Regions from separate parts of the Paenibacillus sp. MAHUQ-45 genome, predicted to be linked through region 1. Evidence: riboswitches for the same ligand, from Rfam matches in the RefSeq annotation. Region 1 holds a riboswitch; the other holds the start of a gene.
The links. A riboswitch is a leader RNA that binds a small molecule or an ion and turns the genes downstream of it on or off. The one in region 1 is predicted to bind S-adenosylmethionine.
Positions count from the first base shown of each region.

Region 2: it holds a riboswitch for S-adenosylmethionine, as region 1 does, so the genes downstream of both, AC3Y23_RS14995 (methionine ABC transporter ATP-binding protein) here and metA (homoserine O-acetyltransferase MetA) in region 1, are expected to answer to the same signal.

Region 1 is NZ_JBYUPV010000010.1:183,151-186,569, forward strand. Features, by position in the region: gene AC3Y23_RS21235 (aminotransferase class I/II-fold pyridoxal phosphate-dependent enzyme) at 1-1,067, opposite strand, end outside; gene metA (homoserine O-acetyltransferase MetA) at 1,116-2,033, opposite strand; SAM riboswitch class I at 2,147-2,277, opposite strand; gene AC3Y23_RS21245 (peptidoglycan recognition protein family protein) at 2,880-3,419, opposite strand, start outside.
Region 2 is NZ_JBYUPV010000006.1:112,941-116,359, forward strand. Features, by position in the region: gene AC3Y23_RS14985 (COX15/CtaA family protein) at 1-26, shown strand, start outside; gene AC3Y23_RS14990 (Cthe_2314 family HEPN domain-containing protein) at 253-972, shown strand; SAM riboswitch class I at 1,093-1,231, shown strand; gene AC3Y23_RS14995 (methionine ABC transporter ATP-binding protein) at 1,335-2,351, shown strand; gene AC3Y23_RS15000 (methionine ABC transporter permease) at 2,351-3,019, shown strand; gene AC3Y23_RS15005 (MetQ/NlpA family ABC transporter substrate-binding protein) at 3,083-3,419, shown strand, end outside.

The DNA.
Region 1 (3,419 bases):
TCAACACCCACCGCATCGCGGATTTCAACCGGAATATCGGCATGGGTCTGTATCGCCGGGTAAGTCATCAACGATTCTACACCACCAAGGCTTTCCGCGAAGGCGATTAGATGGATATGACGAAGTATCGGCTCCACATATCTCGCATCCTTCACTTTGAAGGAGAAAATACCAGTGTTCCCGGACGACTGGCGGTTCTGGATCTCAAAGCCCGGATGCTCCGGCAGACCCGGATGGAAAACTTCAGCGATGGCAGAATGTCCTTTGAGATAATGGGCCAGTTCCAGTGCGTTGCTCTCGTGGCGCTCCATGCGCAGTGCCAGCGTCTTCATCCCTCTCATCAACTGGTAGCTATCGGTTGGTCCCAGTACTGAACCGATGGAGTTGTGGAGAATCGCCATTTCAGCAGACAGTTCCGCACCTTTAGTCACAATCAGACCTGCCAGCACGTCGTTATGACCGCCCAAGTATTTGGTGGCACTGTGGATAATGATATCGGCTCCCAGTTCCAGCGGACGCTGGAAGAACGGAGTTAGCAGCGTATTGTCTACAATAGTAAGGAGTTCATGCGACTTGGCCCATGTACAGACAGCCTCGACATCTGTAATCATCATCAACGGATTGGTTGGTGTCTCAATAAGTACCGCCTTGGTCTCCGGACGACGAACGGCTTCCAGTGCCTCCAAATCATTGGTATCCACATAAGAAGTCGTCACGCCAAATTTGGACATGATCCGCTCCAACAAGCGATAAGTTCCGCCGTAGAGATCCAGCGATACGATCAGATGATCTCCTTGTCGGAAAAGGCTGAAGATCGTTTGCAAAGCGGCCATACCGGAACTACAGGCAAATGCTGCATCTCCGGATTCCAATTGCGCTGCTGCCGTTTCCAGTACAGAACGGGTCGGGCTTTTGGTGCGGCTATAGTCAAAGCCTGTACTTTGCCCCAGCTTCGGATGACGAAACGCCGTTGCATTATAGATAGGGAAGTTTACCGCTCCAGTGGCCGGGTCCTCCTGCGATCCTATTTGGGCAAGTCTGCTTTCAATCCTCAGTTTGTCGTCCATTCCATATAACCTCCTAAGTAAGTGTACTGCTGCATTCTCATCTATAACTTAAATGATGGGTCCAATATCATAGGGTGTTTCTTGGTATACATAGTAATTGAGCCAATTAGAGAACAATAAGTTAGCATGGGCGCGCCAAGTTGATGGCGGAGTACGCTTTGGATCATCTTTTGGAAAATAGTTCTTCGGCAGTGCCATTTCCATACCCTTGGCGACATCACGATCATACTCCCACTTCAGGGAAAGCGGATCGTACTCAGAGTGGCCGGTGACAAAGATTTGTCGGCCATCCTTTGTAGCCACCAGATAGATGCCCGCTTCCTCTGATTCGGCCAGGATTTGCAGATCCGGATTACGCTCGATATCTTCGCGGGACACATCCGTGTGCCGGGAGTGCGGAACATAGAACAGTTCATCGAACCCGCGCAGCAGCTTTACATTATTATGGTTCAGTGTGTGAGGGAATACGCCAAAACATTTCTCAGACAATGCTTCCTTACGCACACCGAAGTGATGGTACAAACCGGCTTGTGCAGCCCAACAGATATGCATAGTGGAGGTAACATTATCTTTACTCCATTCAAAAATCTCTTTCAGCTCTTCCCAGTATGTTACATCTTCAAAATCCATCTGCTCCACAGGAGCGCCAGTCACGATAAGTCCGTCAAATCGACGGTGGCTAATCTTATCGAAGGTCGTATAGAAGCTGTTCAGATGCTCAGCCGACGTGTTCTTCGAAGTATGGGAACGGGGACGCAGCAGCACAATGTCCACCTGAAGCGGTGAGTTACCGATCAAACGGAGCAACTGAGTTTCCGTAGTTTCTTTGGTAGGCATTAAATTTAGAATGGCAAGGCGCAAGGGACGTATATCCTGATGAAACGCCTCGCTCTCGTCCATGATGAAAATATTTTCTCCCGACAATATCTCTTTCGCCGGCAGACTGTCTGGAATCTTAATTGGCATTTCTCGTCTTCACTCCTTGATAATAGAATGCCGCTTGGCGGCTGTTAACATTGGGTAAACAAAAAAGACCTCACTCTGAACGAGAAAGGTCATATTTATTCACATATGCGCCTCTCTCATCTGCCAGAAATCTTCACCGGGCATCTGCCCGCTTCAAAGTTTCCTGCAAGAATTAGCACCGTGCGTTTTCACGCCGGTTGCCGGGTTTCATCGGGCTAGTCCCTCCACCTGCTCTTGATAAGAAATTGCTTGTTAATTGATCTCATTAAATGTTAATAAACCTTGTAATATCACCTTATAAGATCAATTATTCGTATTCAGTTTTAATTTTTCATCCCCAATTTAGTTGTGACACCATCAGAGATAAAAAAAGCATATTCTCAATGGATTATCATCAAGTAATATGCTATGTATTATACATCATTTATTCATTTTGACAAGATAAAAAATTAGTTCGGCTTTAGCGATTCTTAAATTTTTATCTAAGCTAGAAATAATTTAAACGTGCCTGACTATATCAGCTTATATATGTTTGTTTCGCCTAATTGCAGAATGGGTTGAAAATCATATGTATTTTTACTTTTATTAACCTCTATGTCCTCTTTATTACCATCAATATTCCGTTCTGCTTCCCAACGATCTAATCACATTATCCGCTGCCCTCACTTGTAATTTCATTGTCATAATTAAATTTAATTAACATCAATTTGAAGGTAGCGAATCCCCTCTCCACAAATAAAAAAATAACCCCATTATGACATACAATAAATCAATATTGTAGTTATAATGGGGTTATTTTATGAATTCAATTCTATTTTTAAAAATATATTCATTTTCCTTTTTTATTCAATTTTGAATTTGAATTGGTGGACTATAATACAATTTTTTATTTACATTGTCCCATGCCACTTTAAATCCATTCTCTTTCAATACACTAGATGGAACATAACTAATACCATCCTTAAGTAGCCCATTCACAATGCTATTATCTTTTGTAGATATTGCTTTAATTGCATCCACTTTTTTATCATCCTTTATTGATTGTGTAGGTTGAGGATTGACTACTGGCTCTAATTTAATATTTAGCTTTACTAGTTCTGCTTTAATAGAAGGAATAAAACCCTTATTAGCTGCCGCAATTGTATTACCGTCACCAAAAAATGCTGTTCCAGGACATGTCTTACTCGATTTTCCTGGAGTGTAGTCGCTAAGCCGTTCGCCTGTGGCTGTAAACCAAGCATGATACACGATGTTGTCAGTGTTGATAGAAATTTTAAACTTATCAGCCAGACATGCATAAACATGAACAATTGCATCACGTTGTGCAGTAGTCATAATGTCTGCACCTTTATCAAAATAGCCAATGCTCTCGATACAGATCATACC
Region 2 (3,419 bases), on a different contig from region 1:
AGCTTAGCAAAGGAAACAGGCGTTAAATCGGTGCAACAAGCTCTTGCTGGAGGAATGTCATGCAGGAGTATTCCCTGATCGAATGTACTCTTAGGCTGAGAGGATGGATAGAGTGGGTTACAGGGAGGGACAATAACTTGGAGACACGGTACTTTACGTCGATGGTTGTAGTAACTGCGGAAAGATCAGGATCTTAATTTAACACTCTTATTTGGAATTGCTCCATCCGAAGCAGGGTAAGGAGGATAACATATGCTGCGGATATTGCTGGGGGAACCACCCCGTGTGAACAGCGGCGTACTCGCCGAGGCTATGGAACATATGGCGGAATTCGCCTCGCTGCTGCGCAAGGAGATGAATAGGCATGAGGACCGTGATCATGAGCACCGGAAGCTGGAGATTTGGACTCGTGGCCTGATTGTCTCCTTGGATGAACTGGAGCAGAGCTGGTTTGCCGCTGCCTTTTACCGGAAATCAGTGAAGGCTGGGTATATGGACGATATGTCGGTGGCTGAGCAGGGCGAATATGCGCGATATGTGTATTTTTATAAAAATGGCTTTATTCGTGTCTTCTCTTTGCTGGACAAGCTCGGTACGGTACTGAACAGTCTTTATGACCTTAATACATCCAGGATTAAAACCCACTTCTCTTATTTCACGGTACTCCGGGAATTTCTTACTCACAAGGAGCATGCAGCACTGGCCGATCAGTTGGAGAACATTAAGAACTCTTATCGGGAGCCACTGCAGAACCTGCGCAAGCGCCGCAACGCTGAAATTCATTACATGAATGCTGAAATGCAGGATGATCTGTGGCAGCGTCATCAGGGTCTTCATGACAAAATACAGCTGGAGGATCTCGACAGTCACCTGGAGGACTTGAAGCAGGGATTGGAAATGGTCTGCAAATCATTAGAGGCTGTATATAAATACAGCATGGATCATTGGCCTAAGAATGCTGGGAAATCCTGATGATGTAAAAATGGAATTCTGCGGAAAATTTTCCTTTGACAAAGAATGCAGAACTAAACTATACTAAATCATGCCTTCTTAGGCGGACATTTTATGACAAACTACAACACTATATCACATATCTTATCGAGAGTGGCGGAGGGATAGGCCCGATGAAGCCCGGCAACCGATTTATGCTTATGCGTGAACCGCATATTCATAAATGCCATGGTGCTAATTCCTACAATGCTGCGTGAATGCGGGCGTTGGCAGATGAGACGGCATTGTCTATAAGCGCACAGGGCCTCTTGCGATCTGCTAACGATCGTCGGAGGCTTTTTTTGTACAATTTACTGATATTATCGTTAAAGGAGGACGGCAGCTTGATAGAGCTAAAGAGTCTAACCAAGGTATATGGAAAAGGCAGTAAGACCGCCACGGCACTCTCGGGGCTAAATCTGTCGATCAAAAAAGGGGAAATCTTCGGAGTCATCGGCCACTCCGGGGCAGGAAAAAGCACGCTGATCCGTTGCATTAACCTGCTTGAGCGTCCGACCGAAGGCGAGGTCTGGGTAGATGGCGTTGAGCTAACACAATTGTCGGAAGGAGAGCTTCAGGAGAAGCGCCGCAAGATCGGAATGATTTTTCAGCACTTCAATCTGCTGTCCTCCGCTACTGTATATGAGAACATCGCCTTTCCGCTACGGCTTACCCGTACACCCAAGAACCTCATTGACCAAAAAGTCAATGAACTGTTGGCCTTGGTAGGGCTGGAGGAACATCGGAACAAATATCCGGCCCAGCTCTCCGGCGGTCAAAAACAGCGTGTTGGTATCGCCCGGGCATTGGCTAGCGACCCCGATGTACTTCTCTGCGACGAGGCGACTTCAGCGCTGGACCCGCAGACGACAGATTCGATTCTCCGTCTGCTGCTGGATATCAACCGACGGTTCAACCTGACAATTGTTCTGATCACACACGAAATGCATGTAATCCAGAACATCTGTGACCGGGTGGCTGTCATCCATGGCGGCGGCATCGTGGAGCAGGGTGAAGTGACGAAGGTCTTCCTGAAGCCCAAGCATGAGATCACCCGCGAGTTCATCCGCAGTGAGGCGCAGCATGATGGGCCGCTACGGGCCGCCATCGACGCCGCCCATGACGGTTCAACGCAAGCGGTCAAGATCACCTTCCTTGGTCAAAAAACGTACGAGTCCACCTTGTCCCAGGTTGCGCGGGAGACAGGCGTTGACTTTGCCATTCTTTCAGGCACCATCTCTACGATCAAAGATGTACCTTACGGGCAACTGATCGTTCGTTTTGAAGGTGAGGCTGGAACGATTGCAGAGACCATCGCAAAGCTGAACGCTCAGGGTCTTGATGTGGAGGTGATTGCGTAATGGGTAGCTTGGATTTTAGCAAAATTAACTGGTCGGAAATGACGGATGCTGCCATATCTACTCTGAAAATGTTAGGAATTTCCGGAATATTCACAATTATTCTTGGTTTACCGCTCGGAATTGTGCTATATTTATGGGGTAGATCCAACCAGTCCTTTGTTAGAGCTATTTATGCAATCTTATCGTTTATTGTGAACATTCTGCGCTCCGTACCGTTCATCATTCTGATGGTCGCACTGATTCCCGTTAGTAAATCGATAGTAGGTACTTCGATTGGTGTGCTGGGCACGATCCCCGCACTTGTCATTGGGGCTGCACCGTTCTTTGCCCGGCTGGTAGAGACAGCGCTGCGTGAGGTAGATCGCGGAGTGATCGAAGCTGCACAGGGCATGGGGGCTTCAACTGGACAAATCGTCATGCGGGTATTACTGCCAGAAGCTCGTCCAGGTTTGTTAGCTGGGGTAACGATTACGATTGTCACGCTGGTCTCCTACACGGCTATGTCAGGGATGGTTGGCGGCGGTGGTCTGGGTGACTTGGCTATTCGTTATGGGTACTATCGTTATGAGAAGGAAGTTATGCTTATCTCTGTAGCGCTGATGGTTATTCTGGTGCAGCTGCTGCAGATGGCTGGCGACCGGCTGGTGAAGTATTTTACTAGGAAATAAGGAACATTAATATAGATAACCTTATTTACACAAAAACCATACTGTTTTAAGGGGGATTTACAAATGAAAAAAGTACTACTAACGTTTTTTAGCCTGACACTGATTCTGGTGTTGGCTGCTTGCGGCAGTAACAACTCTGCCAATAACGCTGCGAATTCTGCAGCGACCAATGCTCCTACGAATGCTGCTGAGCCGACTACAGAACCAGCAGCTGATCCTGTAACTCTGGTTGTAGGTGCATCTCCAGTGCCACATGCCGAAATCTTGAAAGCTATTGCTCCATTGCTTGAAGCTCAAGGCATCAAGCTGGAAATTAAAGAATTCACGGACTATGTACAACCAAACGTTCAACTGGCTGAGAAACAACTGGATGCGAACTTCTTCCAACATCAGCCTTACC